3 regions of the Pseudomonas sp. EB271-G4-1 genome follow, and region 1 is predicted to be linked to each of the others. Evidence: riboswitches for the same ligand, from Rfam matches in the RefSeq annotation. Region 1 holds a riboswitch; each other region holds the start of a gene.
What was found. A riboswitch is a leader RNA that binds a small molecule or an ion and turns the genes downstream of it on or off. The one in region 1 is predicted to bind cobalamin.
Positions count from the first base shown of each region.

Region 2: it holds a riboswitch for cobalamin, as region 1 does, so the genes downstream of both, AC3WWR_RS27450 (ABC transporter substrate-binding protein) here and AC3WWR_RS25180 (CbtB domain-containing protein) in region 1, are expected to answer to the same signal.
Region 3: it holds a riboswitch for cobalamin, as region 1 does, so the genes downstream of both, cobO (cob(I)yrinic acid a,c-diamide adenosyltransferase) here and AC3WWR_RS25180 (CbtB domain-containing protein) in region 1, are expected to answer to the same signal.

Region 1 covers NZ_JBYTEO010000064.1:741-8,816, forward strand. The annotation lists gene nfuA (Fe-S biogenesis protein NfuA) at 1-2, shown strand, start outside; gene cobM (precorrin-4 C(11)-methyltransferase) at 159-905, opposite strand; gene AC3WWR_RS25170 (cobalamin biosynthesis protein) at 989-1,402, opposite strand; gene AC3WWR_RS25175 (CbtA family protein) at 1,399-2,103, opposite strand; gene AC3WWR_RS25180 (CbtB domain-containing protein) at 2,115-2,309, opposite strand; cobalamin riboswitch at 2,432-2,656, opposite strand; cobalamin riboswitch at 2,851-3,062, shown strand; gene cobW (cobalamin biosynthesis protein CobW) at 3,162-4,223, shown strand; gene cobN (cobaltochelatase subunit CobN) at 4,227-8,003, shown strand.
Region 2 covers NZ_JBYTEO010000082.1:1,860-13,233, forward strand. The annotation lists gene AC3WWR_RS27435 (glycoside hydrolase family 15 protein) at 1-984, shown strand, start outside; gene AC3WWR_RS27440 (lipocalin family protein) at 1,325-1,885, shown strand; gene AC3WWR_RS27445 (acetyltransferase domain-containing protein) at 1,966-3,132, shown strand; cobalamin riboswitch at 3,166-3,360, shown strand; gene AC3WWR_RS27450 (ABC transporter substrate-binding protein) at 3,507-4,520, shown strand; gene AC3WWR_RS27455 (FecCD family ABC transporter permease) at 4,517-5,533, shown strand; gene AC3WWR_RS27460 (ABC transporter ATP-binding protein) at 5,530-6,321, shown strand; gene AC3WWR_RS27465 (OprD family porin) at 6,343-7,677, shown strand; gene AC3WWR_RS27470 (hypothetical protein) at 7,718-8,323, shown strand; gene AC3WWR_RS27475 (avidin-fold protein) at 8,376-8,771, shown strand; gene AC3WWR_RS27480 (GFA family protein) at 8,803-9,198, shown strand; gene AC3WWR_RS27485 (winged helix-turn-helix transcriptional regulator) at 9,247-9,705, opposite strand; gene AC3WWR_RS27490 (MFS transporter) at 9,804-11,060, shown strand; gene AC3WWR_RS27495 (YkgB family protein) at 11,180-11,374, shown strand, end outside.
Region 3 covers NZ_JBYTEO010000094.1:7,542-18,915, forward strand. The annotation lists gene AC3WWR_RS28840 (MFS transporter) at 1-66, opposite strand, end outside; gene AC3WWR_RS28845 (MarR family winged helix-turn-helix transcriptional regulator) at 119-523, opposite strand; gene AC3WWR_RS28850 (adenosylcobinamide-GDP ribazoletransferase) at 681-1,415, opposite strand; gene cobC (alpha-ribazole phosphatase family protein) at 1,418-1,993, opposite strand; gene cobT (nicotinate-nucleotide--dimethylbenzimidazole phosphoribosyltransferase) at 1,990-3,045, opposite strand; gene cobU (bifunctional adenosylcobinamide kinase/adenosylcobinamide-phosphate guanylyltransferase) at 3,042-3,563, opposite strand; gene AC3WWR_RS28870 (cobyric acid synthase) at 3,712-5,163, opposite strand; gene cobD (threonine-phosphate decarboxylase CobD) at 5,160-6,152, opposite strand; gene cbiB (adenosylcobinamide-phosphate synthase CbiB) at 6,145-7,053, opposite strand; gene bluB (5,6-dimethylbenzimidazole synthase) at 7,050-7,700, opposite strand; gene AC3WWR_RS28890 (cobyrinic acid a,c-diamide synthase CobB) at 7,693-9,078, opposite strand; gene cobO (cob(I)yrinic acid a,c-diamide adenosyltransferase) at 9,075-9,686, opposite strand; cobalamin riboswitch at 9,770-10,004, opposite strand; gene AC3WWR_RS28900 (hypothetical protein) at 10,156-10,740, shown strand; gene AC3WWR_RS28905 (PQQ-dependent sugar dehydrogenase) at 10,809-11,374, shown strand, end outside.

The DNA.
Region 1 (8,076 bases):
AAGGTGTTCGCTGCAAAATGAAAAAACGGCGCCCATCGTGAGCGCCGATCGTTCCCACGCTCTGCGTGGGAATGCCTCATCGGACGCTCCGCGTTCGGCTTTAGAGGGGACGCAGAGCGTCCCGGGCTGCATTCCCACGCAGAGCGTGGGAACGATCATCATGGCCTGTAGAGATGCGCATGCCCCGCACGATACAGCGACGACTCGCTGAACTGCTCACTGCCCAGCACCCGACCCACAAGAATCAGCGCCGTGCGCCGAAACCCCTTGGCTTCCACCTTGTCGGCAATGTCCTCAAGCGTCCCCACCACCCAGTCCTGATCCGGCCAGGTCGCCCGGTGAATCACCGCAATTGGGCAGTCTGCGCCGTAATGCGGCCGCAGTTCGGCCAGGATTTTCTGCAGGTGTTTGACCCCCAAATGAATCGCCATGGTCGCCCCGTGTTGCGCCAGGCTGCCCAGTTCCTCGCCCGCGGGCATCTCGGTCTTGTCGGCGTAGCGTGTCAGGATCACGCTCTGCGAAACGTCCGGCAAGGTCAGTTCCGCGCCCAGAAGCGCAGCGCAGGCGGCCGTGGCGGTCACGCCGGGGACTATTTCAAAAGGGATGCCGAGTTCTCGCAGGTGGCGTATCTGCTCGCCTATTGCGCCGTACAGGCTCGGGTCACCGGAATGCACGCGCGCCACGTCCTGGCCATTGGCATGGGCCGTCTTGATCAGTTCGATGATCTGTTCCAGGTGCAGTTCGGCGCTGTTGACCACCTGTTCGGCGCAGTGCCCTTCCAACACGGCGGCGGGCACCAGCGAGCCGGCATAGATGATCACCGGGCAGGTGCGAATCAACCGCTGGCCTTTGACGGTGATCAGTTCGGGATCGCCGGGACCTGCGCCAATGAAGTAGACCGTCATTAAGGATTCCTGTTGAAAAGGGACGCTGGGCAAGGCTTCAGATGAAGAATGCTCATGATCGAATGCGCAGATTATCGGGGATTTTACGCGGCGCCAGCCAATGCGAGGGTAGCCTGGGCATATTTTTGGCGTGGGATCAGCAATGTAGCCGGGCCGTTGGCCAGTTGCTCGGCCAGTGCCAGGGCGGCACTTTCCGCTACGCCATAGCACCCGGTGCGTTCAAAGGCGATGTCCGAATGATGGCTCAGTCGGGGTTGATAGCTCGCCAGTTGTTCACTGCTGAAATACATCATCTGTAACCCAAGCTGTTCGGCCAGTTCGTTCAGCGCCGGTTCGTCGCGCTTCAAGTCGATGCTGGCCAGGGCCTTGATCCGATGCAGTTCGATCTGGTGCGCCTGCAGTGCCTGGTCAAGCAGTGCCCGCAACGTGCTGACGGGGCAGCCACGCTGGCAGCCCAGGCCGACCACCAGGGTCGGCGCTGCGCTGAGGCCTGTCATGCGGGGTATTGACCATCGCTTTTGCGGCGGAACAACCAGGCACTGATCAGGCCCAGGGCCAGCCAGAACGCCATGTTGGTCAGCTGCGAAGCGATCTTGAACTGAGTTTCCAGTGCCTCTGGAGCGAGCATCGAGTGCACTTGCGGTTGCGGAGCGCCAATCACATGAGGCACCGCAAGGATCGCCACGCCAAGGACTTTCATCAGCCAGTGACGGCTGAACACGATCAGGGCGATACCGACAGCGGTGGAGGCGGCGGTGCCGATCCACCAGAGTTGGCGTTGCGCCAGATCGGCAGCCGCGGTGCCCGGCAACTCAGGTGGCAGGCCAAGCGTCGGCGCCAGCACAAATGTCGCGTAGCCAGCCAAGCCCCAGAGCAGGCCCTGGGAGGTTTTGGTCGGCGCGCGCAGGGTGTAGAGACCAGCGAGCATCAGGGCGAAACCAACCGCCACTACCAGGTTACCGCCAGTGGTCGACAGCACGCGCTGCCAGCCGTCTTCCGGTTCCCAGGCTTCGGCATCGTGGGTATGTGCGGCTACACCAGCGGCGTGTTCATGAACTTCAACCGCTGCTGGTCCTGATTGTTCGTAGGTTTCGGCCTGCAAAATCAGCGGTGAAACCCACAAGCTTTGCAGCAGGGTCAGCAGCAGGGCGGCCAGCAACCCGGTGAAACCTGCGGTTTGCGCAATACGCTTGATCATGTCGACAGGTCTCAATGGCACGGGAACGCGGAACTGTGGCGCGTATCGTGTGCGGCGTTGTGCACTGCTTCGATGTGCGAGAAACCGGCGAAATACACCAGGCTGGCGCCGAGGATTGACGCAAAAATCGCCGCGGTCAGGCGTTGGGACAGGGTAGTGGTGCTGCTGGCGGCATTGCTGTGGCCGGTGCTGCTGATAATCGACATGGCGCTTCCCTCTGTTCGGTCAGCGGGGAATAAGAGCGCAAGCAGAACTCCGCACGACCGAGCGCGCAGAAGTCCGAACAGCGCCCGCCCACCGCGGGTTTGTTGATTGAAGTGATGGTGATGGTCACTTTGTGTTGCGGGCCGGTCTCCGGGCTCACGAGGGGCGCAGGCGTTAGCCTGAACCTTCCAGCGTCACCTTCCCATGCCGCATTGGCACAGTGGATCTGACGCTTCACTCGCTTACCGTTGCGGGGGCAGCACCGGACTGACATGGCCTGAAGTAAAGCACATGATTCACCGGTTTCCCGTTTCACCCTGTGAAGGGCACCCGTAACAAGATGCGTAGGAGAGCATGGGCGGGGGGCGGGCGTCAATTGGCAAGGGTTCTCACTTGAACATCGAGTCGTTCCCTTCGCGAGCAAGCCCGCTCCCACATTTGACCGAGTTCCTTCAGGGCAGACCCTCAAGTGTGGGAGCGGGCTTGCTCGCGAAGGGCGCACCGCAGGAATCATGTGAACATTGACCCGCCCCGATACCATGCGTAGCCTTGCGCTTTCGAGGTTCTTCGGCGTTTGTCGAAGCTAAGAAGGGAACGCGGTCAATGCCGCGGCTGCCCCCGCAACTGTGAACGGTTCAGTTTCTGCCATGCCACTGCATGCGCCAGCCATGGCGCGCGCGGGAAGGCGCAGCAACCGCCAGTCCAACGACTGGCCAGCCGTCAGCCAGGAGACCTGCCTCGATACAGATTCTCACTACAACCGGGCGGGGTGATCCGGTGGCGAACGCTTCCTGCGCGCGTGTGCGTTGCCGGTTCTCGTCCCGTATGCCCGCCACCTTGCCAAAGGGCATCCGATGAAAACACTGGCCAAACTCCCCGTCACCATCGTCACCGGCTTCCTCGGCTCGGGCAAAACCACCTTACTGCGGCACATGCTCGACAACGCCCAGGGCCGCCGCATCGCGGTGATCGTCAACGAGTTCGGCGAGCTGGGCATTGACGGCGAAATCCTCAAGCAGTGCTCTATCGGTTGCACCGAAGAAGAGGCCAACGGCCGTGTCTACGAACTGGCCAACGGCTGCCTGTGCTGCACCGTACAGGAAGAGTTCTTCCCGGTGATGCGCGAACTGGTGGCCCGTCGTGGCGACCTAGACCACATCCTGATCGAAACGTCCGGCCTGGCCCTGCCAAAACCTTTGGTCCAGGCCTTCCAGTGGCCGGAAATTCGCAGTGCCTGCACCGTTGACGCGGTGATCACCGTGGTCGATAGCCCGGCCGTCGCGGCTGGCACGTTCGCCGCGTTCCCGGATCAAGTCGACGCCATGCGCAAACTCGACCCGAACCTGGATCACGAATCGCCTTTGCACGAGCTGTTCGCCGACCAGTTGGCCAGCGCCGACCTGGTGATCCTCAACAAGGCCGACCTGATCAGCCCTGAAGACCTGGCACGCGTACGCCTGGAAGTCGCCGAGGAACTGCCGCCAGCGGTGAAAGTCATCGAAGCCAGTAGCGGGCGCCTGCCGCTGGACGTGCTGATCGGCCTCGGTGCCGGGTCCGAAGAACACATCGACAGCCGTCACAGCCATCACGATCACCACCATGAAGGCGAAGACGATCACGACCACGATGCCTTCGATTCGATCTCCATCGAACTGCCGGCATCCGACGAAAGCCTGCTGATGGATGCGCTGACCCAACTGGTGGTGCAGCACGGCATCCTGCGCGTCAAAGGTTTCGCCGCGGTCCCGAACAAACCGATGCGCCTGCTGATCCAGGGCGTGGGCACCCGATTCGACAAGCATTTCGACCGCCAGTGGAGCGCTGAAGAAGCACGCACCACCCGTCTGGTGTTGATTGGCCAGGCGCTGGACGCCACAACGCTCGAAGCGCAATTGCGCGCCGCGCTCAGCGTGTAACCCATGCACCTGCTCAGGACCCAGCCCGGCGGATTCGTGTCGGATGACAACATTGCCGACCTAGGGCAAACCCCCGCCGAGCTGGTTATCCTGTGCAGCGGCGACTCCAGCCTGGCGTTGCTTGCCGAAGCGGCGCAGCAGTTGCCCGAAGACTACCCAAGCGTGCGCCTGGCCAACCCGATGCAGGTGCAGAACCATGCATCAGTTGATCTGTATGTCGACGAAGTCCTGCGCCATGCCAAGGTCATCCTGATTTCGCTGCACGGCGGCATTGCCTATTGGCGCTATGGCGTCGAGCGGCTGGTGGAGTTGTCGCAGCGGGGTGTACAGCTGATCCTGGTGCCGGGCGATGATCGACCGGACCCGGAGCTCAGTGATCTGAGCACCGTGGGCGCTGGGGATCGCGACCGGCTTTGGCAATTCCTGCGTCAGGGTGGCATGGGCAATGCCCTCGACTTTTTCCGTTGCCTGGCCAATCGTTGGCTCGATCGCGACTACGCCTGGGCCGAGCCGCACACCTTGCCGCGTACGGCGATTTACCACCCACAAAAAAGCCCTGCGGCGCTGAGCGACTGGCGGGCCCAGTGGCAGAGCGGTCAGCCAGTGGCGGCGGTGCTGTTCTATCGCTCGCATTTGCAAGCGGCGAATACCGCATTCATTGATGTTTTCTGTCAGCGCTTGCAGGCGGCGGGGCTTAACCCGTTGCCAATTGCGCTGGCCAGCCTGAAAGAGCCTGGCTGCCTTGCCGTGGTCGAGGACTGGCTGGATGAAGTCGAGGCGGGGGTGATTCTCAACACCACCGGTTTCGCCCAATCCAGTCCGGAGGCACCGCACTTGCGGCCATTTCGCCGCAATATCCCGGTGATCCAGGCCATTTGCGCCCAAGACAATGAACCGGGTTGGCGAGCCAGCGAACAAGGCCTCGGCCCCCGCGATCTGGCGATGCACATTGCGCTGCCGGAACTGGACGGGCGCATCATCAGTCGCCCGATCAGCTTCAAGGACCTGGCCTGGCGCAGCGAGCGCAGTCAGTCCGACGTGGTCTGCTATCGCGCTCAGCCAGAACGCATGGACTTTGTCGCGCAACTGGCGCGGCGCTGGATCGATCTGGCGCGGTTGCCCAATGGCGAAAAACGCATAGCGCTGATTCTGGCAAATTACCCGACCCGTGATGGTCGGATAGGCAACGGCGTCGGGCTCGATACACCGGCTGCGGCTTTGAATATCCTGCGTGCGCTGCATAAAGAAGGCTATCCGCTGCCAGCCGATCTGCCTGCCAGCGGCACCGCGTTGATCCAGCAATTGTTGGGCGGTGTCAGCAACGACCTCGAAACCCTCGATCAACGCCCGTGCCAGCAAAGCCTGGCCATGGACGATTACCTGCTGATGTTCAACGCGTTGCCGCAAGTCAATCGCCAGGCCGTGCTGGAGCGCTGGGGCGAGCCCGACAGTGATCCGATGTGTCGTGGCGGGCGGATGATGATCGCCGGGTTGCGCTTTGGCCTGACCTTCGTTGGCATCCAGCCGGCGCGGGGTTACCAGGTCGATCCAAGTGCGGTGTATCACGACCCGGACCTGGTGCCTCCCCATGGCTACCTGGCGTTCTATTTCTGGTTGCGCAATACCTACGGCGCCCACGGCGTAATCCACGTGGGCAAGCACGGCAACCTGGAATGGCTGCCGGGCAAGGGCGTAGGGTTGTCGGAGCACTGCTGGCCGGATGCGCTGCTCGGGCCGTTGCCGAACATCTATCCGTTCATCGTCAACGACCCGGGTGAAGGCGCCCAGGCCAAGCGCCGCACGCAAGCGGTGATCATCGACCACCTGATGCCGCCACTGACCCGCGCCGAGACCTACGGCCCGCTGCGTAATCTCGAGTTGCTGGCCGACGAATACTACGAAGCGCAATTGCTCGATCCACGGCGAGCGCGGGAACTGCAGCGCGACATCCTGCAATTGGTCCGGGACACCCACATAGACCGCGAGCTGCAATTGGACGATCAGCTCGATAGCGATGCGGATGCGGCGATCTGGCTGCCGCGCCTGGACACTTACCTGTGCGACTTGAAAGAGTCGCAGATCCGCGATGGCTTGCATGTTTTTGGCGAGTCACCGGCCGGAAGGCTGCGCATCGATACGTTGCTGGCGCTGCTGCGCATTCCCCGGGGCGATGGCCGTGGCGCGCAATCGAGTGTGCTGCGGGCCTTGGCCAAGGCGTTCGCGCTGGGCTTCGACCCACTGGATTGCGCGCTGGCCGAGCCGTGGAGCGGACCGCGTCCCGGCGAATTATTGTCGGTCAGCGGTGAACCCTGGCGCACCACGGGCGATACCCGCGAACGCCTCGAACTGTTCGCCGCACAGCTTATTTCACAGGTGTTGAATGCCCCCTGTGAGAACCTCCCAAAGGAGGCTTGCTGGACTGAAGTGAACGCTATCCTCGAGCATTTGCGCGAACTGGTAGCACCCAGGCTGGATGCCTGTGGCCCCGCAGAAATGCGTGGCCTGCTCGACGCCCTCGGCGGCCGGTTCGTCCCGGCAGGCCCCAGTGGCGCGCCGAGTCGCGGTCGCCTGGACGTGCTGCCCACCGGGCGCAACTTCTATTCGGTGGACGTACGCAACCTGCCCACCACCACCGCGTGGCGCATCGGTTTCCAGTCCGCCAACCTGATTCTCGAACGTCACCTGCAAGACCATGGTGATCATTTGCGTCAGCTCGGCCTGTCGGTCTGGGGCACTGCGACCATGCGCACCGGCGGCGACGATATCGCCCAGGCCATGGCGTTGATGGGCGTGCGACCGGTTTGGGCCACCGGCAGTCAACGGGTGGACGACTTTGAAATTCTGCCGCTGAGCCTGCTTGATCGTCCGCGGGTGGACGTGACCTTGCGTGTATCGGGTTTCTTCCGCGATGCCTTCGCCAACCTGATCCGCCTGTTCGATGCGGCCGTGCAAGCGGTCGCCGCGCTCGATGAGCCGGATGACTTGAATCCGCTGGCAGCCAAGGTGCGCGCCGAGCGTGAAGCGCTGTTGCAATCGGGACTGGATGAAGACGCGGCGCGGCGGCAGGCCGGCTGGCGCATTTTCGGTGCCAAGCCCGGCGCGTATGGCGCAGGCGTGCAGGGCGCCATCGATGGTCGCCTGTGGCAAAGCCGCGAGGACCTGGCCGAGGTTTACCTGAATTGGGGTGGCTACGCGTACGGCGGGTCTGATGAAGGTACGGTGGCCCGTGAGCAGTTTTCCCAGCGCCTGAGCCAGGTACAGGCGGTGCTGCAAAACCAGGATAACCGTGAGCACGACCTGCTCGATTCCAATGATTACTACCAATTCCAGGGTGGCATGCTGGCTGCCGTGGAAAGCCTGAGTGGCGAGGCGGCGGCCAGTTATCACGGCGATCACAGCCAGCCGGACCTGCCGAAGATCCGCACCCTGAAGGAAGAACTGAACCGGGTGATCCGCTCCCGGGCGGCCAATCCAAAGTGGATCGACGGGGTCAAGCGGCACGGCTACAAAGGCGCATTCGAAATGGCCGCGACGGTGGACAATCTGTTCGCCTTCGACGCCACCACGCGGTTGATCGACGATCACCAGTACGCGTTGCTGGCCGATGCCTATCTACTTGACCCGGGCACTCGGGATTTCGTACGCGAGCATAACCCCCATGCCTTGCGCGACATGACCGAGCGTTTGCTCGAAGCGCAACAGCGGGGGATGTGGAAAGAACCGGGTTCGTATCGCGAGGCCTTGGAAAATTTGCTGCTGGATATAGAAGAAGACAGCTAGTGCAATACCCCTGTGGGAGCGAGCCTGCTCGCGAAGAGGCCAGCACAATCAACATTATCGTTGACTGACAAAC
Region 2 (11,374 bases), on a different contig from region 1:
TGGCTGTTGCGCGCTGTGGCGGGTAGCCCGGCCGACCTGCAGATACTGTACAGCGTGACAGGCGAACGCCGGCTTAAAGAAACCGAAATCCCGTGGCTTCCTGGCTATATGCAGGCCGCACCGGTGCGCATAGGCAATGCAGCGGCGGAACAGTTCCAGCTCGACGTCTATGGAGAAGTGATGGACACCCTGCATTTGGCGCGCGCGGCGGGTCAGGTGCTGCAGCCGCATGCTTGGAACATCCAGTGTGCCTTGCTGAACTATCTTGACAGCCATTGGCAAGAGCCTGATGAGGGTATCTGGGAAGTCCGTGGGCCTCGACGGCATTTCACGCACTCGAAGGTAATGGCTTGGGTTGCCTTCGATCGAGGTATAAAAGCGGTCGAACGCTATGGCTTAGAGGGCCCCGTTGCGGCCTGGCGTCGAACCCGCGAACAAATTCATGCGCAGGTCTGCGAAGCTGGCTTCGATGTGAAACGTAAGTGCTTCACTCAGCATTACGGCAGTACGGCGCTTGATGCCAGCCTGCTACTCATCCCACTGGTAGGCTTTCTGCCGCCGGACGATTCTCGAGTACGATCCACGATCGCTGCGATCGAACGCGAACTTGTGGTCGACGGCCTGGTGCTGCGCTACCGCGTTGAGACTGCGACGGCCGTCGACGGCCTACCGCCAGGCGAAGGTGCCTTTCTGCCTTGCAGTTTTTGGTTAGCCGACTGCCTCGCCGTGACCGGTCGTCAAGTTGAGGCCGAGGCGCTGTTCGAGCGCCTGCTAGCTTTGCGCAACGACGTTGGCCTGCTCGCCGAGGAGTTCGACCCTCGCAGCGGACACATGCTAGGAAACTTCCCGCAGGCCTTAAGCCATATGGCGCTTATCAATACCGCACGATTGCTTTCACTGGCGCCGGGGCAGTTAGATGAATCGAGCCGCACAGGTGAGCGGCTGGTAACCACGAACGCCAGGCCATGTCCCCCGCACGAATGACTGCGTTACCGAGAATTCCTATCGTCGCGTCGGCCGTTCACCAGCGTGCATTTGAAAGCCGTCTAACTTGCAATTATTGGACATTCAGCTGTCACCGATTGAGTTTCAAACACATTGCACCGCGAGCCTAGAGAGCACTTATAAAACCCGGGGTCATTCACATCTATGCAGCAAACTCGCCTGGCTCAACAAGCACGGCCGCCGTTCATCAGTACCAAATTGGAGCGATACAATGGATTGAACTGGCTTTAGGTCTATCGTTGAACCTAAGAACCAGGTTGTTCACCAGACTTTCCAACGGCAAAAGGGGTATGAGTCGCCAGTTTTGAGCGATAGTGCTATGCGCAGAATACTTGACTACTTTTTTACTGGCCTGATTTGGGCCGGTTTGAGTTCTACCGTTTCTGGTAATCAGGCAGACAGCCCCAATCGCTCATTGCAACCTGTCGTCAGTATTGATCTTCCTCGGTTCATGGGCATCTGGTACGAGATCGCCCGAACCCCCAATCAGTTTCAGAAAAAGTGCGCGGGCTTCACCCGCACCGATTTTCACCTGCAAGCCGACGGTACCGTGCAAGCGCTCTACCGCTGTCGATTGCGCAATGGCCAACCCTATCTTTTTATCGCCACTGGTCATCAAGTGGGTGATACCCACTCTCCAAAGCTTAAAGTGCGTTTCGCGCCAGAATGGCTGTCGTTCCTTCCGGCAGTGTGGGGGGACTACTGGATTGTAGATATTGACAACCAATATCAACTGGCCGCCGTCAGTGAGCCGACTCGCAAATATTTGTGGATTTTGTCTCGAACAACTCACGTAGCCCCTCAAGCTTACGCAGCCCTATTGAAACGACTGAGAAACAAAGGTTTTACGGTAGAGCGGCTGCTGATGACACAGCAATAGGGTGTATGTTACGTTATAACAACATAGAAACTGTCGATTGCTAACCGACAGCGTGACCCACCCCCTGCCTGCGACTTTCGATGACAAACCTTGTTCAAATCCCGCCCATCACCCGCCTGGGCCAACGCCTGACGTCCATCGATGCCCTCAGGGGCCTGGTGATTATTTTCATGCTGCTGGACCATGTGCGCGAGACGTTCTTCCTGCACCGCCAGGTCACCGACCCGATGCTCGTCGACAGCACGGAGCCAACGTTGTTTTTCAGCCGCACCCTCGCACATTTGTGTGCGCCGGTGTTCGTTCTGCTCACTGGACTGTCGGCATTCCTGTACGGTGAGAAGCACCAGGGCACGCCGTCGATGTTCCTGTTCAAGCGTGGCCTGTTCCTGGTTGTGCTGGAGTTCACCCTGGTGAATTTCGCCTGGACCTTTCAGTTCCCGCCTGCTGTGATCTACCTGCAGGTGATCTGGGCGATTGGTGTCAGCATGATTGCTCTCTCTGTATTGGCCTGGCTACCTCGGCCAATATTGTGTGTCCTGGGCCTGGCCATAGTCGGTTTGCACAACCTGCTCGATCCCCTGCACTTCCCGCCCGGATCGGCGCTGCACCTGCCTTGGGCGATTTTGCATGATCGCGGCTGGATCGAATTCTCCGACCACTTGCGCCTGCGCACCTCCTACCCCGTGCTGCCGTGGATCGGCGTCATCGCCCTGGGTTACTGCATCGGTCCGTGGTTCGCGCGCTCTACCTCGTTCGCAATGCGTCAGCGTTATCTGTTGCTGACAGGTGCCTGTGCATTGATCGGTTTCATCGCCCTGCGCCTGGTCAACGGTTATGGCGAAGCGCAGTGGGTGGTTCATGAAAGCACGACAGAAACCCTCATGAGTTTCTTCAACATCACCAAGTACCCCCCTTCCCTGCTGTTCCTGTGCCTGACACTGGGCGTGGGGCTTTTACTGCTGCTTGGCTTCGAGCGGGCCCGGCAGCGCCAATGGATCAGCATCCTGGCGGTATTTGGCGCGGCACCGATGTTTTTCTACCTGCTCCATCTGTATGTGCTGAAAATGCTTTATCTGCTCAGCGCGGCATTTTTCGGCCTGAACCAGGGCGACTACTTCGGCTTCCACGGCATAGGTACCGTATGGCTGATCGCCGTGCTCCTGGCGGCAACGCTGTATCCACCGGTGCGCTGGTTCGCCGCATTGAAGGCGCGTCGTCGCGATATCGCCTGGCTCAAATACTTCTGATCAGGCGATGGGTTCGCCTCGGGCGGCATGATCGACTACCATGCCGCCGCCGGTTCCCAAACGGGATTAATAGGGAATCCGTGATGCTGCCAACGCATCAAACGGAACTGCCCCCGCAACTGTAGGTGCCGAGCCTGCTCCTGAACTGCCACTGGGATCGATTCCCGGGAAGGCTGGAGCACGCCATGACGCATCAGTCAGGAGACCTGCCGGCCAAGCAACAAATCACTAACCGGCGGGGTGTCCGGGAAGGACATCTGCGCGCGCGTCACTCAGGTGATGGGCCTTGCACTGCTGTTTTCGGCAGCGCTCGATGATGTGTTTTCCAGACCTTGCACCCTGGCTGCGTGTACGGTTCAAATGGAGATTGCATCATGCTGTTGCCGCGCTTTTTCGCCCTCGTCACCGGCCTGGGACTTTCTGCCCTCGCCTGTGCCTCCCCTACTCATTACCCGCTGACGATCGAGAACTGCGGCAGCACACTGACGTTCACGCACGCCCCTGTCCGGGCGGTGACTATCGGCCAGGCCGGCACCGAAATGCTCTTCGCCCTGGGACTCGGTGACAAACTGGTCGGCACTTCGCTGTGGTTCAATGATGTGCTGGGCAAATACAAGGGGCAAAACGACAGGATCGAACGCCTGGCCGATAACGAGCCGAGTTTCGAGTCGGTCATCGGCAAGCGCCCGGAACTGGTCGCTGTCGAACTTGAGTGGATGGTCGGCCCGCAAGGCGCAGTCGCTACCCGCGAGCAGTTTCACGAACTGCAGATTCCAACCTATCTCATGCCCTCGGACTGCGAATCCAAGGACAACCTGGTGGGGGCCGACGGCACCCGCCTGCAGCCGTTTCGCATTGACAGTCTCTACAAGAGCATTACCCAGCTGGCCGAGATTTTTGATGTCCAGGCGCGCGGGCAGCAACTGAACGCGCAACTGCAGGCCAGCCTGGCCAAGTCCATTGCCGCGGTGCAAGGCAAAGACCTCACGCACACCAGCGCGCTGGTCTGGTTTTCCAGTGCCAGCCTGGACATCGATCCCTATGTCGCCGGGCACAAGGGCATCCCCGACTTCATGCTGGGCACCTTGGGCGTGCGCAATGTGGTGCAGTCCGACGAAGAGTGGCCAACCGTTGGCTGGGAAACCATCGCCAAGGCCAACCCGACATTCCTGGTCATCGCCCGCATGGATCGCCGGCGTTTCCCGGCTGACGACTATCAACGGAAACTGCAATTCCTGCGCAGCGATCCCGTGACCCGCAACATGGACGCGGTGAAAAACAACCGCATCATTATCCTCGACGCCATGGCCATGCAGGCCAGCTTGAGAATGTTCGACGGTCTCGAATCGCTGGCAACGGCCATCAACCGCTACGACCTGCCAAAATGACCGCAACGCTGATTCGCACTCTGCTTGCACTGGTGATGCTGCTCGTGGCCGTGATCGCCGGCGTGGCCATCGGTGAAACCCGCATCGAACCCGGCGTGGTGTTCCAGGTGTTGGCCAATAAAATGTGGATGGCCGGGTATGTCCTCGATCCTATCGATGAGGGCATCGTCTGGAACTACCGCCTGACTCGCGCGTTGGTGGCGGCGGCTTGCGGGGCGGGCCTGGCGACCTGCGGGGTGATCCTGCAATCGTTGCTGCGCAACCCGTTGGCCGATCCCTACCTGCTTGGCATTTCCGCGGGGGCCTCGACGGGTGCGGTGCTGGTGGCGTTGCTGGGCCTGGGTGCCGGAGCAATTTCGATGTCGGCCGGGGCGTTTGCCGGCGCCGTCGCCGCCTTCACCGTCGTGGTATTGCTGGGCCGTGCCAGCGGTTCGCCCGGCAGTACCGGCCAGATCATCCTGGCGGGCATTGCCGGTTCACAACTGTTCAATGCGCTCACCGCGTTCCTGATCACCAAGTCGGCCAGTTCCGAACAGGCTCGCGGCATCATGTTCTGGCTACTGGGCAATCTCAGTGGCGTGCGCTGGCCCTCCGTGTGGCTGGCTGTACCGGTTGCGGTGGCCGGCCTGGCGGTTTGCCTGTGGCACCGGCGGGCACTGGATGCCTTCACCTTTGGCGCCGACTCCGCGGCCTCACTCGGCATTGCGGTTCGTCCCGTGCAATTTCTGTTGATCAGTTGCGCCGCCCTGGTGACGGCGGTGATGGTGTCGATTGTCGGCTCTATCGGTTTCGTTGGACTGGTCATTCCCCACGCCGCAAGGCTGTTGCTGGGCACTCGGCATACCCGCCTGTTGCCGGCGAGTGCGCTGGGCGGTGCGGTGTTTCTGGTGGCCGCCGATGTGCTGTCGCGAACCTTGATCAAGGGCCAGGTAATTCCGGTCGGCGTGATTACGGCATTGGTCGGCGCGCCGGTGTTTGCGCTGATCCTGGTCGGTCGGAGGAATGCCCGATGAATGCGCTTGCGCCGGTTACCGACGAAACCGTGCTGAGTTGTTCCAGCCTCGGATTGCATATCCGCGAAGTTGAACTTCTGCACCAGATTCACCTGGACATTCGTCGTGGCGAAACCCTGGGCCTTGTCGGGCCCAACGGCTCTGGAAAATCCACCCTGCTCAAACTGCTGGCCGGCGTGCGTGGGCCCAGCCGGGGAGCGGTCCATCTCAACGGCCAAGACCTCAAGGCCCTGTCCCGGCGAACCATCGCCCAAACCCTGGCGGTGGTTGAGCAGCAGGCCGACACCCTGGATGCGATCAGTGTGTTCGATGCCGTGGCCCTGGGCCGAACGCCGTGGTTGTCGGCCTTGAGTCCATGGTCGAAGGCGGACGAAGACATCGTCCATCAAGCCTTGCGCGACGTCGATGCGACGCATCTTTGCAGGCGCACGTGGCGTAGCCTCTCTGGCGGCGAGCGTCAGCGCGTGCATATCGCTCGCGCCCTGGCCCAGCGCCCGCAGATCCTGTTGCTGGACGAACCGACCAACCACCTGGATATCCAGCACCAGATGGCGATTCTGCACGTTGTTCACGCATTGCCCGTGACCACCGTGATTGCCCTGCACGACCTCAACCAGGCACTCACCTGCGATCGTCTGGCGGTGCTGGAAAAAGGGCGCTTGGTGGCCCTTGGCAAGCCGCTCGAGGTGTTGACCCCGCGACGCCTGCTGGAGACTTTCGGGGTGCACGCGCACTACCTCATTGACCCCTTCGACGGCACGCACATCCTGCGCTTGCGCTCATCCTGATTTGTTTGTGGACACCCCGGAATGCATACCCGATCAGCCATTCTCTTCGCCCTGGCAAGCCCTCTCGCACTCGCCGATTCAGTTCAATCGCAAGCCAAGGGATTTATCCAGGACAGCGCCTGGAGCGTGCTCAATCGCACGGTTTACGACCATCGCGAGTACCTCAATGGCGCCCGCAATGGCGCTGCGCGTAATGCCTACAAACCGCGTGATGAGCGTAATGGCTACGCCGAAGAATGGGCCTACGGGCTGATGGCGACGGTGCAATCGGGCTTCACCCAGGGCTTGATCGGGGTGGGCATGGATGCCCATGCCTACCTCGGGGCACAACTCGACAGCGGCGGTGGCCGCGCAGGGAAAGCGCGATTGCTCGGTCTCGACAACCAGGGACATCCCAAGGATGCGTTCAGCCGCGGCGGTGCGGCACTCAAACTGCGCCGGTCATCGACCGTGCTGAGCTATGGCGAACAGCGCGTGAAAACGCCGGTATTCAGTTCGTCCGATAGCCGTCTGCTCCCGGAGACCGCCACCGGGGTGTTTCTCACAAGCAACGAGTTCGAGGCGCTGACGCTGGTAGCTGGTCATTTCAGCGAAAGTACCGATCGGAACGCCAGCAGCCATGACCAGGGCTTTGTGGTCAACTACTCCAACGCCGTGAAAGGCAATGCCTTCGATCTCGCGGGCGTGGTCTTCACACCGGCAAAGAAGCTGACCGTCAGCGCCTATACATCGCGCTATGAGGACACCTGGAACCAGCATTACCTGGGTAGCTCCTTCATCCAGCCGCTGGATGAAACCCGCGCGTTGTCGATCAACCTGAACCTGTACCGCACCACGGATGAGGGCAAGTCGCTGTCCGGCAGGATCGACAGCACGACCTGGAGCCTGATGTCCACTTACACCCAAGGCCCCCATGGCTTCAGCCTCGGCTATCAGAAGGTGGACGCCAACACACCGTTTGACTACGTCACCCGTGGCGCTATCTTCATCAGCAACGCCGTCCAGCTGTCGGACTTCAACGCTCCCCATGAACAGTCCTGGCAAGCCCGCTACGATCTCGATGCCAGCCCCTGGGGGTTACCGGGCCTGTCCATGAGCGCCGCCTATGTGCGCGGCAGCCGGATCGATGGAAGCCATGTCGACCCGCAAGGCGGCTACGCCTACCTGGGTTATGGCGAAGGCGGCAAACATTGGGAGCGTGACCTGCAGGTGCGCCATGTGGTGCAAGGTGGCACGGCGAAAGGCACCACCCTGTCGTTGCAATACAATGTGCATCGGGGCAATACCGCACAGGCAGAACTGGACACCGACCAGATACGCCTGGCTGTGGAGTATCCGCTGACGGGAAGGTTTTGACGCGTGCCGCAATGACGCAATTAATGGAGCAGTCATAACAATGATCCTGGTTGTTGAAGGTATCAGCGCCAGTGGGAAAACCACTTGGTGCGCCGAGCATGGAAAGCAGCATGTCATTCCCGAAAACGGCCGTTTTGATAACGAGCCGGACCGGATAAAGAATCCAGTCGGAGCAGCCACCTTTTGGGCAGAGCGAAACGTGGATCGCTGGCAACAAACGTTGGCCATGGAAAACACCTCTTCGTGGGCCTTATGTGACAGTGATCCTCTCAAGCTCCACTACATCTGGAGCCTTTGGCAAATCGGCGAGGCGAGCGAACCCGAGTGGCGGGTAGAGTTGGACGCTACAAGAGAAACGATCGCACAAGGACGTATTGGCTTTGCTGACTGTTATATTGTTGGCCGCATCGATCCCCAGCTCGCGCGCGCGCGTGCCAAAGCAGACACCACCCGCCGACGCAGCAAATTCGAGCTACACGTGCGCCTCCAACAAGCGCTGCTGACTTGGTACTCAGCCATGGATGAAGTGCTTCCCGGCAGAGTGCGATTCGGGTTTCCTTCAAAAATGCCCACCGTCGGCAACCTTGATGGGAGATATTCGGTAACGGCATTTGATCAAATGATCGCATCGCTCCCCGGAAAGTAATCAGTACTCCAACGCTAAGATGGACCCTCTCCACTACAAGGAAGCAACATTCATGGAAAGCCCCTTTTCTCAAGTCACCGAACGTTTGAACAATCGCCGATTCACGGTAGCAGGCAATACCCACGGGCTGTCCGGTGCAGGCACGGTGTTTCACTACCAGGTCGAGGGAGATGCCATTTCAAGTACCTACCAGGGCGGCAAGATCCGCATGGGCCATCAGGTCGGCCGCGTGACAGGCCCCGAGACCATCGAGCTGCTTTTTCATTGCCTGACCACGGAGGGTGAGATTCTGTCCGGCTGGTCTCGTGGCACGGTAGGCGTTGATCACGAGGGGCGGACCACCCTGTCCTTCGTATGGGGTTGGTTGTCGGGTGCGACTGGAGGTGGGGAGTCGAGCTACGTCGAGCTTGTCGCTTGGCAAACGCCGTCAGACTGCAAAAAGCCGTGATCTTCACACAGTGCCCAAACCGGAGGACAAAATGAAAGGAAGCTGCGCTTGTGGGGCTGTAGGCTATGAGATCGACAGCATTGATATGCCGATCAGCCATTGTCACTGCAGCACCTGCCGCAAGACCCATGCCGCTGCTTATGTCTCCACGGCTGGCGTGTTGAAAGAGCATTTCAGGTGGACACGAGGCCTGGACGCGTTGAGGCCTTTCGAGTCAACTCCCGGGAAGATCCGACACTTCTGCTCGCACTGCGGATCGCACCTTGCGGCAGAGCGTAACGGCTCAAGCGCGATGATCGTGCGCGTGGCGACGCTGGACGAGGATCCTGGTTCCAGGCCCGAATATCACATCTGGACGGAGCAGGACGTGGCGTGGCTGAATGGGGAGGGTCTGCCAGGGTACTCACAATGGCAGCCTGGGCGATGATGGAAAGTTTGCTTGGCCCTCACCACTTCTGGAATGACAACAGCCGATTCACGACTCGCCATCAACCAGTCTAACCCTGTGGCAATCAGCGGGCCCCAGCGTCTGCCCGCTCGCTGAGCGCACCTCAATCGGCATCAACGGCTTGCCGGACGCATTGTCCAACAGCACAGAACGGGTCTCCTGCGGCTCGAACAGGAATCGTTCGCCCCACTGCCTCATGCAGACCACCAACGGAAAGATCTCCCGTCCTTTCTCTGTCAGCACGTACTCCTTGTAGGCGCTGCCATCCGACGCCGGTCGGATGTCGAATATCCCGATCTCGACCAGAGTCTTCAGTCGCGAAGCCAGAATATTCTTGGCCACGCCCAGGCTCTTCTGAAATTCGCTGAACCGGCGAATGTCGTCAAAGGCATCGCGGATGATCATGAGCGACCAGCGATCGCCAATGGCTTCCAGTGTTCTTGCGACCGGGCATTCGTTGCCTTGTGGCGTAGCGTCGTCGAGCATTTTTTACTCCCGGGAATGTGGTTGCAATTTGAAACCTGTCATGCCAACAATAGATTCAGGTTTTAATTTGCAACCAGTTTAACGCCACGGAGGCGCACATGACAGCAGATACCGATTCAGCGGCCCAATGCCTGGTCAGGCGGCCTGGGCAAATCGGCGAATGCACCGGGTTCGAACACTCTCCAGGGCTTTCACCATCGCTGACGTTATTGTTTTCCATCACCTGCGCACTTGCAGTCGGCAACGTTTACTTCGCGCAACCGTTACTCGATTCCATGGCCCAGAGTCTGGGCGTGGACTCATCTATGATCGGGATTGTGGTGACGGCCACCCAGGTGGGTTACGCGCTGGGGCTGCTGTTCATCGTCCCGCTGGGGGATCTGGTCAATCACAAGCGGCTGATTCTGGCGCAAGTGCTGCTGTCGGCGTTGGCGCTGGCGGCGGTCGGTGCTGCCCAGCAATGGCTGGCCCTGTTGAGTGCCATGATCGTGATGGGCCTGCTGGCCGTGGTCGTACAGGTACTTGTGGCATACGCCGCCGCGCTGGCAACGCCCTCGCAACGCGGGCAAGCCGTCGGGACGGTAACCAGCGGGATTGTCCTGGGCATTCTTCTGGCGCGGTTTACCTCTGGCGTGATTGCGGACATCGCGGGCTGGCGCGCCGTGTACTTTGTGTCTTCAGGGCTGATGCTTACGCTCGCGGCGGTGCTGTGGAAAAGCGTGCCCGTAACGGCAGTGCCAAGGCATCAAGACAGCTACCTCACGCTCATCCGTTCGCTGTTCACCCTATTCATTACCGAGCCCACGTTACGCGCCAGAGGCCTGTTGGCGATGCTGATCTTTGCCGCTTTTTCCGTGTTGTGGACGTCCATGGTGCTGCCCTTGAGCGCCCCGCCGCTGTCGCTGTCACACACGGCTATCGGCCTGTTTGGCCTGGCCGGCGTCGCCGGTGCCCTGGCGGCCAGAAGAGCCGGTCGCTGGGCCGATCAAGGCCTGGGGCAACGAGTGACCGGCATTTCGCTAGGGCTCCTGACGCTGTCCTGGTTGCCCATTGCATTCGCCCAGACGTCCCTGGTCGCCCTGGTCTGCGGCGTCGTCCTGCTCGACTTTGCGGTGCAGGCAGTACACGTCAGCAACCAGAGCATCATCTTCGCCGCACGACCCGACGCGCACAGTCGCATGGTCGGCGCCTACATGTGCTTCTACTCGGTCGGCAGCGCGCTGGGAGCCGCCGCAGCGACCCAGGTTTATGCGCTTTGGGGCTGGATGGCCGTCAGCCTGCTGGGCGCCTCGATCAGTGCTGCTGCTCTGGTCTTGTGGTTTTTCTCGTCGCCAAGTCAAGACGATCTGCACTGAATGCAATACGTTCTGGCGCCACGAGCATGGCATCCAAGGCAACACTGTCCGCACTCCCAACGCACACCGCGCCGGGTTGTTGATTAGCGTTCCTCACCACTCTCCTGGAAGCCTTGATCATGAAAACCTTAAGCATCGACAACAGCAGCACCAACGTACAAAGCTCTTCCACGCTCGGGATCAAAACCATGGCGCTTGGCACCTATGGTGCCTACTTTGCACTCGCCGTCATTTACTTCTGGTTTGGCGGGATGAAGTTCACCCACTACGAAGCCGTCGGGCTGGTTCCGTTGGTGAGCAACAGCCCTCTGCTG
Region 3 (11,374 bases), on a different contig from region 1:
GGACAACGCCAGGATCAGCGCACTTCCCAGTAAAACCCAACCGCACGTACGCCACATCGAGGTCATTCTTGTTCTCCATTTACGGGTATATACCCGCTTAAAATCGAAAAAACTGACCTCAAGCCAGTTCGTCCAGCAACTTCAATAACGTTTCACGCTTTTCCGCGCCCAAGCGATCGACCAAGCGCTGTTGCGCCGCCTCCCAGGCGGGCAAGGCGGCTTTGAGGCGCTCGGCGCCCGCTTCGGTGAGCAGGACGATGCGATTGCGCATGTCCTCGCCCTCGACCAGCGTCACCAGGCCATCACCCTCCAGCACACGCAAGTTGCGCCCCAGGGTACTGCGATCCAGGCCCATGGCTTCGGCGAGGGTTGAGATACTCGGTTGATCCAGGCGCTGCAGGTTGCACAGCAAAGAATACTGCGCAACGTTGATCCCGAAGCCATCGAGAGCGCCGTCGTAATGCCTGCTGACGCCACGGGCGGCGCGACGCAGGTTGATGCATAAACATTGGGATTCGAGCATGGTGCGTGTATATACCCGTGGTTGAATGAAAGCAAATTTATGTTACACCAAACCCCTCTACCTGTAGGAGCGAGCATGCTCGCGATGGACGTCAACGATGACGCTGACTGCCTGACACCCCTCGGTGCTTGTACCTCCATCGCGAGCATGCTCGCTCCTACAGGATTAGCGCCACGCCCACCAGCACTGCTACTTCCAATAGCTCCAGCAACGCCCCTGCCGTGTCACCTGTCGTGCCGCCCAATCGGCGCAGCATCACCTGCCTCAGCCAGGCAAACAGCAGCGCCGCCAGCAGCAGCGCCCAAACGCCGTTGAACCCAGCGATCAGCACACACAACAAGGCACTGACCGCCAACACCTGCTTGCCCGCCAACCGCGGAAGATGATCGGCCAGCGCCTGGCCCAATCCACCGGGACGCACGTAGGGCGTGGTGAGGAACAACCCCAGTAACGCGCTGCGGCTAATCAGTGGGACGATGATCAATAGCACACTGTGCTGCTGCTCAATCAACGCTAGCAACGCGGCAAACTTGAGCAGCAACACCAGCACCAGCGTGACCACGGCGATCGGCCCGCTGCGCGGATCCTTCATGATCGTCAGCGTGCGCTCGCGGTCGCCGAATCCGCCCAGCCATGCATCGGCGCTGTCGGCCAGGCCATCCAGGTGCAGCGCGCCACTGAGCAGCACCCACGCCGTCAATAGCAGTGCGGCATGGAGCAGCAGTGGCGTGCCCAGCAACAGCCCGTTCAGCGCCCACAGAATCACGCCGAACAGCACACCCACCAGCGGATAAAACAGCAGCGAGCGCCCCAGTTCCTCAGGCGTTGGCATGCCCGGTAGACGAATCGGCAGGCTGCTGAGAAATTGCAGGGCGATCCAGAATGGCAACATGTTCAGCGCACTTCCCTCAAGACACCACCGGGCTCGACCAAGAGCGAGAACAGCGCGCCGTGCGCCACTTCGACATTGAGCAGTTGCTCGCGGGGCAAGCCCCGGGCGTGGGCCAGCAATAAACGCATGACCCCGCCATGACTGACCAGCAGCACACGCTCTCCGGCGTACGCCCCATGCAAGCGTGCGACCGCCGCGAGTACTCGCGCTGAAAACTCCGCGACCGGTTCACCCTCTGGCGGGGTAAACGAATACGGATCAGCCCAGAACAAACCCAGGGCCTGGGCGTCGGTTTCCATCAGTGCCGCGGCACTCTGTCCCTCCCAGGCACCGAAGTGCAGTTCCTGCAGGTCTTTGTTCAGCTCGATCGGCAGTCCTGCCTGCATCGCCAGTTCTTCGGCGAAACGCGCACAGCGCTGCAAAGGCGAGCTGACCAGGCGATCCCAGGGCCCCTGCCCCGCCACCGCCTGGCGCATCTGCGCCCAGCCCTTGTCGGTCAGCGCATCGTCAAGGCTGCCGCGCAAGCCGCCACCGAGTTCTGTTTCACCGTGACGCAACAAGTCCAGATGCAAGATCATGCCGGACGGTCCGCCACCGCCGCTTCGGCGAACGTCGCCATCTGCCCGTGCAGCTCGCAGGCCAGACGCAGCAATGGCACGGCCAGCGCGGCACCACTGCCCTCGCCCAGGCGCAAGCCGAGGTCCAGCAAGGGTTCGGCCTTCAGGGTTTCCAGCACATGACGATGGCCCGGCTCGGCTCCGCGATGACCGAACAACAGCCATTGGCGGCACGACGGATTCAAGCGCACCGCGACCAAGGCCGCGACACTGCAGATGAACCCGTCCACCAGCACTGCAATGCCTTGCTGGGCGCACGCCAGGTAGGCGCCCACCAGTGCCGCGATTTCAAAACCGCCCAGATTGAACAAGGTCTGCAGCGCATCGCCACGTTGAGCGCCGTGCAGCACCAGCGCGCGCTCGATCACTTGCGCTTTACGACTGACACCCGCCGCATCCAGCCCCGTACCCGGCCCGGCCAGATGCACCACCGGGCAATCGAGCAAGGCACAGGCCAGGGCGCTGGCCGCCGTGGTGTTGCCGATGCCCATTTCGCCACCGATGAACAGTTGCGCACCCATCGCAACGGCGCGCTCAACGCTGTCGCGACCGGCCTGCAACGCGCGTTCGCCTTGCGCCGCGGTCATCGCTGGCCCTTGGGCAAAATTCGCCGTGCCGGGCCCGATGTTCAGGTGTCTCACACCCGCCAGTTTCAACGACGGTGTGATGGTGCCCAGGTCGACCACTTCCAGGGAGGCGCCCAACTGCCGCGCCAACACACTGATCGCTGCACCGCCGCTGACGAAGTTGAGCAGCATCTGCCCGGTAACTTCCTGGGGATAGGCCGACACTCCCTCGGCCACCACACCATGGTCACCGGCAAAAATCGCGATCCACAACCGCTCCAGACTCGGCTTCACCTGCCCCTGCAGTCCGGCCAGTTGCACCGCCACCGACTCAAGCTGACCGAGTGAGCCGGCCGGCTTGGTCAGTTGCTGTTGACGGGCTTGCGCCTGCTCGACCGCCTGGGCGTCGATCGGTTTGCAGGGGTTCAGCCACCAGGTTGGGCTCATAAAGCAGTTCCTTTCAAAGTCAGGGGCAGGCCGGCAACGGTCAGGACGACACGCTGGCAACGCTCGGCCAGGGCTTGATGCAGCCAACCGGCTTCATCGACATAGCGGCGAGTCAATTCGCCCAGCGGCACGACGCCCATTCCGGTCTCGTTGCTGACAAAAATGATTTCACCCGGCAACGACGCCAGGCATTCGAGCAAGGCTTCGCGCTCGGCCACCAGACGCTCGGTGTCATCGAGCATCAGCAGGTTGGTCATCCACAACGTCAGGCAGTCCACCAGCAGGCAGCGCTCGCTGCTGGCGGTTTCGCGCAGGATGCGGGCCAGTTCCACAGGCTCTTCGATCAACGCCCATTCGGTCGGACGGCGGGCGCGGTGATGGGCGACACGCTCGTTCATTTCACCGTCCAGGGGTTGGCTGGTGGCGATGTAGGTCACTTGAAGGCCGCTGTCTGTCGCCAGCTTTTCAGCCAGGCGACTCTTGCCGGAGCGGGCGCCGCCGAGGATCAGTTGGAGCATGGTTTATTCCATAAAATGTGCAGTGTCATGACGGGCCCCTTCGCGGGCAAGCCCGCTCCCACAGTTGTTTGGGTTGGTCACAAAACTTAAGTACACCCGTTAACCCTGTGGGCGCGGGCTTGCCCGCGATGGGGCCAGCACGGCCAACTTAAAAACCACAGAGCTCGCGCAACAGCCCGGTATCCAGATGCTTTTCAACCAGATCCGCCAAGCGCTCGATATCCCGCTCGCGTAAGCCGTGGTAATCCACCTCCTGCACATTCTGCAAACCCGCCCATCGCAACAGCGCACTGCACGCCGCCGGGGATTCAAACAGGCCATGCAAATAGGTGCCGAAAATTTGCCCATCGACACTCTGCGCGCCATCGCAACGACCATCGTCCAACTGCACGGCGGCATTTTCCAGGGCAGGTCCGGTGGTAACGCCAGCGTGAATCTCATAGCCGCAGACCTCGGCATTCTCCAGTGCAAGACGCCCGCGCACGTTGCGTAGCTGCTTGTGTTCTTCGAGCTGCGTGGTGAATGCCAGCAGGCCCAGGCCATCACTGGACCCCGGCGCGCCTTCAAGTCCCAGCGGGTCATGCACCTGCTCGCCGAGCATCTGCAGGCCACCGCAAATACCCAGGACTTTGCCGCCATAGCGCAGGTGTCGCGAGATCGCGGCGTCCCAGCCATTGGCGCGCAGATAGGCCAGATCGCTACGCACGCTTTTCGAGCCTGGCAGAATGATCAGGTCGGCCGCTGGAATCGCCTGGCCGGGGCCAATGAATTGCAGGTCCACTTGCGGGTGCAGGCGCAGTGGATCGAAATCGGTGTGGTTGCTGATGCGCGGCAGCACCGGCACCACCACCTTCAACAGCTGCCCGGCCTTGTCGGCCTGGCGCTGGTCGATGCCGTCCTCGGCCTCCAGGTGCAGGTCCATCACGTAAGGCAGTACGCCGATCACCGGCTTGCCAGTGCGCGCTTCCAGCCAGTCGAGACCGGGTTGCAGCAGGGCGATGTCACCGCGAAAACGGTTGATGACGAAACCTTTGACCCGCACCTGCTCGGAGGGCGACAGCAGTTCCAGGGTGCCCACCAGGTGAGCGAAAACCCCGCCCCGATTGATGTCGGCGATCAGCACCACCGGGCAATCGACCGCTTCGGCGAAGCCCATGTTGGCGATGTCGCCAGCGCGCAGGTTGATCTCGGCCGGTGAGCCCGCCCCCTCGACCATCACCACTGGATACGCTGAGCTCAAGCGTTCGTGGGACGCCAGCACCGCTTGCATCGCAATGGATTTGTAGTCGTGATAGGCCACGGCATTCATCGTGGTGACTGCACGCCCATGGATGATCACCTGGGCGCCGGTATCGCTGTTGGGCTTGAGCAGCACCGGGTTCATGTCGGTGTGGGGCTCAAGAAAAGCAGCCTGGGCTTGCACGGCTTGCGCGCGACCAATCTCGCCACCGTCGGCAGTCACCGCGCTATTGAGCGCCATGTTCTGCGGCTTGAACGGCACCACGCTGACACCCTGGCGCGTAACCCAGCGGCACAGTGCCGTCACCAGCGTGCTTTTACCGGCGTCGGATGTGGTGCCCTGCACCATTAGCGTGGTCATTGGCTTTCCCTGGTGAAGGCGTCGAACGCGCAGTCGAGGCGGGCCCAGTCGGCTTCATCGCCAGGCAGGCCGAAACGCAGGCTGCTGTTGTGGGTGAACAGGCGCAATAGAATGCCGCGCCGGGCCATGAACTCGTGCAGTACTTCGGCGCGCTCGGTGATTAGCCATTGGAACAAGGCGCACCCGCCTTGGGGTTGGAAGCCGTGCCGGGTCAACAGGGTGGCCAGCCGCGCACTGGCCTCATCGGCGCGCTCGCGCTGCCGAACGTGCCCTTCGGTGTCGCGCAGGCACGCCTGGCCCAGCACTCGGGTCGGCCCGCTGACCGCCCACGGCCCTACTTGCTCGGCGAGCAACTTGAGCAACTTGCGCTCAGCCAGGACAAAACCCAGGCGCACGCCGGCCAGGCCGAAAAACTTGCCAAAGGAGCGCAGCACGATCAAGCCTACCTGATGGGCAAACGGCGCCACACTCAGGTGCGGCGTGTTGTCCATGAAGGCCTCGTCCACCACCAGCCAGCCACCGCGCGGGGCCAGGCGCGAATGCCAGTCGAGCAGCCGGGCGGGCGTCAGGTTCAGCCCGGTTGGATTATTCGGGTTGACCACCACCAGCACGTCGAGGCTATCGACGAAGAAGTCGACCTCCTGCTCCAGCACTTCGCGCACGATGTAGCCATTGCGCCGCCACGCCTCGGCATGTTCGGCATAACAGGGTGACAGTACGCCGACCTTGCCCGCCCGCCGCAAACGCGGCAGCAACTGGATGGCCATCTGCGAACCGGCGACCGGCAACGCTTGCAAGGTGCCGTAGTAGTCGCAGGCCGCCTGCTCCAGACCGTCATTGGTTTCCGGCAATCGCGCCCAGGCCCGTTGCGGGATGTCCGGCACTGGAAACGGCCAGGGGGCCAGGCCGCTGGACAGGTCAAGCCAATCGGCTTCATCGATGCCGTAATCGTGCGCCGCCTTGCGCAGTCGTCCGCCGTGCTCAAGCATAAAATTCAGACCCCACGCACAGAATCAGCAGCCACAACCATACCCCACGCTGCACCAGTTGCCAGCCGCGGTCGATGGCGTCGGCATCCGCCGGCACGCCCTCGCCCAGCGCCGGGCGCTGATGCAGTTCACCGTGATAAATCGCCGGCCCGCCCAGCTCGACGCCTAACGCACCGGCCCCCGCCGCCATCACCGGACCGGCATTCGGGCTGTCCCAGGTTGGCCCCTGGGTACGCCAGCATTTCAACGCCAGTCGGGTCTTGCCCAGCAGTGCATAGGTCAGCGCCACCAGGCGCGCCGGAATGTAATTGAGCACGTCGTCGATCTTGGCCGCCGCCCAGCCGAAACGCTCGAAGCGTTCGTTGCGATAGCCCCACATCGCGTCCAGGGTGTTGCTCAAACGGTAGAGCACCACGCCGGGCGCACCGGCCACGGCAAACCAGAACAGCGCGGCGAACACCGCGTCGCTGCCGTTTTCCAGCACCGATTCGGTGGCGGCACGGGCCACGGCGGTTTCATCCAGATCACTGGTTTTGCGGCTGACCAGATAACTCACGCGTTGGCGCGCTTCTTCAAGGTCACCGCTGCGCAAGGCCTTGGCCACCGGCGTGACGTGCTCGCCGAGGCTGCGCATGCCCAGGGCGCAATAGAGCGCGAGAATCTCGACGATCCAGCCGACGTACGGCGCCCATGAGAGCGCCGTGGCCAACAGGGTCAGCGGCACTACGGCGATCACCCACGCGGTGACCCCATGGCTGCGCCAGCCGCGACCGCCACCATTGAAACGTTGCTCGATGCGCTCGGCGAAACGGCCAAACGCCACCAGCGGATGCCAGCGCTTGGGCTCACCCAGCAGCGCATCCAGCGCTACCGCGGCGACACTCAACAACGCCACACTCATTGACTCACTCCCCAATAATTTTCGTACAGCAGCTCACTCAACGGACGCGCCTGCGCCCAGCCTTCGAGCACCAGCATTGGCGCCGGATAGAAGGCCTTGACCGGTCCCAGGCAGAGAATGGCCAGGGGCTTGGCACCAGGCGGCAGGCCCAGCAGGTCCGCCAAGGCTTGCGGTTCGAACAGCGAGACCCAGCCCATGCCCAGCCCTTCGGCGCGGGACGCCAGCCAGAGGTTCTGGATGGCGCAAGACAACGAGGCCAGGTCCATTTCCGGCAGGGTGCGACGACCGAAGATGTGCCGTTCGCGATCGTCCATCAACGCGGCGACCAGCACTTCGGCGCAATCGTTGATGCCCTCGACCTTGAGGTGCATGAATTCGTCGGTGCGCTCACCCAGGGCCTCGGCGGTGCGGATACGTTCTTGCTCCACCAGCTGTTGGATCTGGCCACGCAAGGCTCGATCGCTGATGCGGATGAACCGCCAGGGCTGCATCAGGCCGACACTTGGGGCCTGATGCGCGGCTTCGAGCAGGCGTCGCAGCAGCTCGGGCTCGACCGTGCCGCCGGCGAAGTGACGCATGTCGCGGCGTTCACCGATGGCGCGGTAGACCGCGTCGCGTTCGGCCTGGCTGAAGGCGTTGTCAGTCATGGCTCTTCGCGAGCAGGCTCGCTCCCACATTTGATATGCGTTCCCCTGTGGGAGCGAGCCTGCTCGCGAAGGCGTCCGTCCAGTCAGGCGCAAACAAAGCGGCAATCGCTGATGGATTGGACGGGAAATAAAAGTGCACGTAAGAGGCCGTCATCCGCCCCTCACGATAAACCGCTTCGGCCCCACGCCCGCCGTTAGGACTCAGGCCACGGGCAATCGGAACAAGCTCGGTCGTGGTCAACGAATGGTGATAGGTATGCCCGCGCAAAGAACCTTCCGGCAGCTCAACCGCTTGCAGAGCCAATGCAGCAAGGCGCTTTTGCATCACCGCGTCGCCCTTCAACAAGCCGACCAGCTCGGCACGAGTGCCCTCGACATCGGTCAGCGAATCGAGCAAATAAAGCATGCCGCCGCATTCGGCCAGCAAGGGTTTGCCTGCCGCGTGGTGGGCGCGGATGGCGCTGAGCATGGCAGTGTTCTGCGCCAATGCCACGTGGTGCAATTCCGGATAGCCACCCGGCAGGTACAGGCTGTCGGCCTCTGGCAAACCTGCATCACGGATCGGCGAGAAAAACCGCAGCTCGGCGCCCATCGCCCGCAGCACATCGAGACTGGCGCCATAGGTAAAGGCAAACGCTTCGTCACGGGCCACGGCGATGCGCACGCCAGCCAGCAAGGGCTCGACTGTCACCACATCGGGCGCGGCGAATTCCACCGCCGGCGGCAGTTCGACTTCGCAACTGCCGGCCAGGGCCTCGGCCGCCGCATCGAGGCGCACATCCAGGTCATTCAACTCGCTGGCCTGCACCAGGCCAAGGTGTCGACTCGGCAATTCGATCCCGGTCTCCCGTGACAAGGCGCCATACCAGCGCAGGCCTTCGGTCAGGCTGCCTTCGAGCAGTTGCGCGTGGCGCAGGGTGCCCACGCGGTTGGCCAGCACGCCGGCAAACGGCAAGTCCGGCTGATAACGCGCCAGGCCCAGGGCCAGTGCGCCGAAGGTCTGGGCCATGGCGGTGCCGTCGATCACAGCGAGCACCGGCACGCCGAAATGCCGCGCCAGGTCAGCGCTGGACGGCGTACCGTCGAACAGCCCCATGACACCCTCGATCAGGATCAGGTCAGCGTCGCCGGCGGCCTCCCACAACAGGCGGCGACTGTCCTGCTCGCCGACCATCCACATGTCCAGTTGATACACCGGCGCACCGCTGGCGCGTTCGAGGATCATCGGATCGAGAAAGTCCGGGCCGCACTTGAACACGCGAACCTTACGGCCCTGGTTACGATGCAACCGGGCCAGCGCAGCGGTCACGGTCGTCTTGCCCTGGCCGGACGCCGGCGCAGCAATCAGCACCGCCGGGCAACGTCGAGGCTGGTTCACAGCTCCACGCCTTTTTGCGCCTTGATACCGGCCTGGAAGGCGTGCTTGATCATGCCCATTTCAGTGACGGTATCCGCCAGTTCAACCATCTCCGGCTTGGCGCCGCGACCAGTAACCACCACGTGCTGCATAGGCGGACGCGCCTGCAAATCGCTGAGCACCTGATCGAGATCGAGGTAGCCGTGCTTGAGGGCGATGTTCAGTTCGTCCAGCACCACCAGGCCGATGGACGAGTCGCGCAGCAGTTGCTGCGACACCGCCCAGGCCGCTTCGGCAGCCGCGATGTCGCGCTGGCGATCCTGTGTTTCCCAGGTGAAGCCCTCGCCCATCACATGAAAACGCACCTGCTCGGGAAAGCGCCGGAAGAACAGCTCTTCACCGGTGCTGTTACGCCCCTTGATGAACTGCACCACGCCGCACTGCATGCCATGACCCATGGCACGCGCCAGCATGCCGAACGCCGAACTGCTCTTGCCTTTGCCATTGCCGGTCAGCACCAGCAGCAGGCCACATTCGTTTGGGGAATTGGCGATGCGTTCGTCGATGACGGCCTTTTTGCGCAGCATGCGCGCCAGGTGACGTTCGTCACGATCAGGATTGTCAGACATGGGGGAGCTCTCCGTTGAGGCAGGATTAACGGCGGGCAGGCACAAGAATAGACGGCAAGAAGCCTGGCATCGCCCACCGTGATGCCGCTTGGATGGATCAGGCCGGTCTCCGGGCTCATGAGCGGCGTGACGCCTCGCTGCGCGCCTTCCCGCATCGATGGATCGACGCAGTGGCTTCAAGCGCAGTTTTCACTCATTTACCGTTGCGGGGGCAGCGCCGGGATCGCAGGGCTTCATCGACTGAAGCGCTCACTCACCGGCTTCCCTGTTTCACTCTGTCGACCCAAGCCACAGAGCACCTGAAACAAGCGGCGAAGGTTAGAGGGTTGGGGGTGGAGCGTCAATTGAAGACAGGGTGCCGGAACGAATAACTGCCAACCATTCATAAAATGACGTCAATCTTGTGTCACACTCACTTCAGTGATATCAATTTGCCACAATCTCACAACACAATAATAAGGTGAGCCCTATGCAAGGCATGATCATCAGTAATCCGAAGCTGGAATTCCTGCGTCCGGTGCTGGAGCGCTGGTTCGACTGTATCGATCGTTATAACGCCGTTCGCGGCGACAACGAGACACCCTACTGGCTCGATGAAAAAGCCAACCTCGGCCTGCTTTCTGCCGCGGCATGGATGGCTGAGATGGTCACACTGCAACAATCGCCCACGCGCAAACAGACCGAAGAAGGCGAACGCAACGGCCGCGCCGACCTGTTTATCGCCACCACCGAAGATCGCGCCTGGCTGCAGGCCACGCAGCGCTGGCCACGCGTTAACAGCCTGAACCTGACCCAGGCCTTGCTGGACATCACCAGTGACGCGAAAAAAATCAGCTACGCCAGCGACCTGAGAATCGGCTGCCTGTTCGTCGCTCCCCACAAGAGCCAGCAAGGCGCCACCCCGGAGGAACTCCAGGACATGGTCGATGACCTGCAAAAGGAGCATTGCTGCGCCGTGGCCTGGTATTTCCCCTATGCCTATCGCAAATTGCGCAATGAAGCCGGTCACTATCACCCAGGCATTGCCGTGTTGCTCAAGGAAGCTCGCGGCTAAAGGTTGAACCATCGGGCTTTGCCGCTTCTCTATGATTTAAGTCACTGCATTCATAGGGAAGGTCAGCAATGCGCACATCCGAGCTGGTTTTCGTCATCGCATTAGCGGGAGGGCTCGTCGCCTGTGGCGAAACCGCCCGCTTGCAAGTCACCGACGGCATCGGGCCGTCCCCCAAGCTACCGGAACCGAACAAGACGCTGTTCCCGACAATGAACATCGCCCCGGCCATTGGCTGGGCGGACGGCGCAAAACCCGTCGCGGCCAGCGGTACTCATGTCGGCGCATTTGCCGAGAACCTCGATCATCCACGCTGGCTTTATGTGCTGCCCAATGGCGACGTGCTGGTTGCCGAAACCAATGCCCCGCCCAAACCCGATGACAACAAAGGCATCAAGGGCTGGATCACCAAGAAAGTCATGGGGCGCGCCGGTGCCGGCGTGCCGAGCCCGAACCGCATCACCCTGCTGCGAGATGGCAACCACGATGGCGTTGCCGAAACCCGCACGGTATTCCTGGAAAACCTCAACTCGCCCTTCGGCATGACCCTGGTCGGCAATGACCTGTACGTGGCCGACACCGACCGGCTGTTGCGCTTCCATTATGAGAACGGCAACACGGCAATCCAGAACAAACC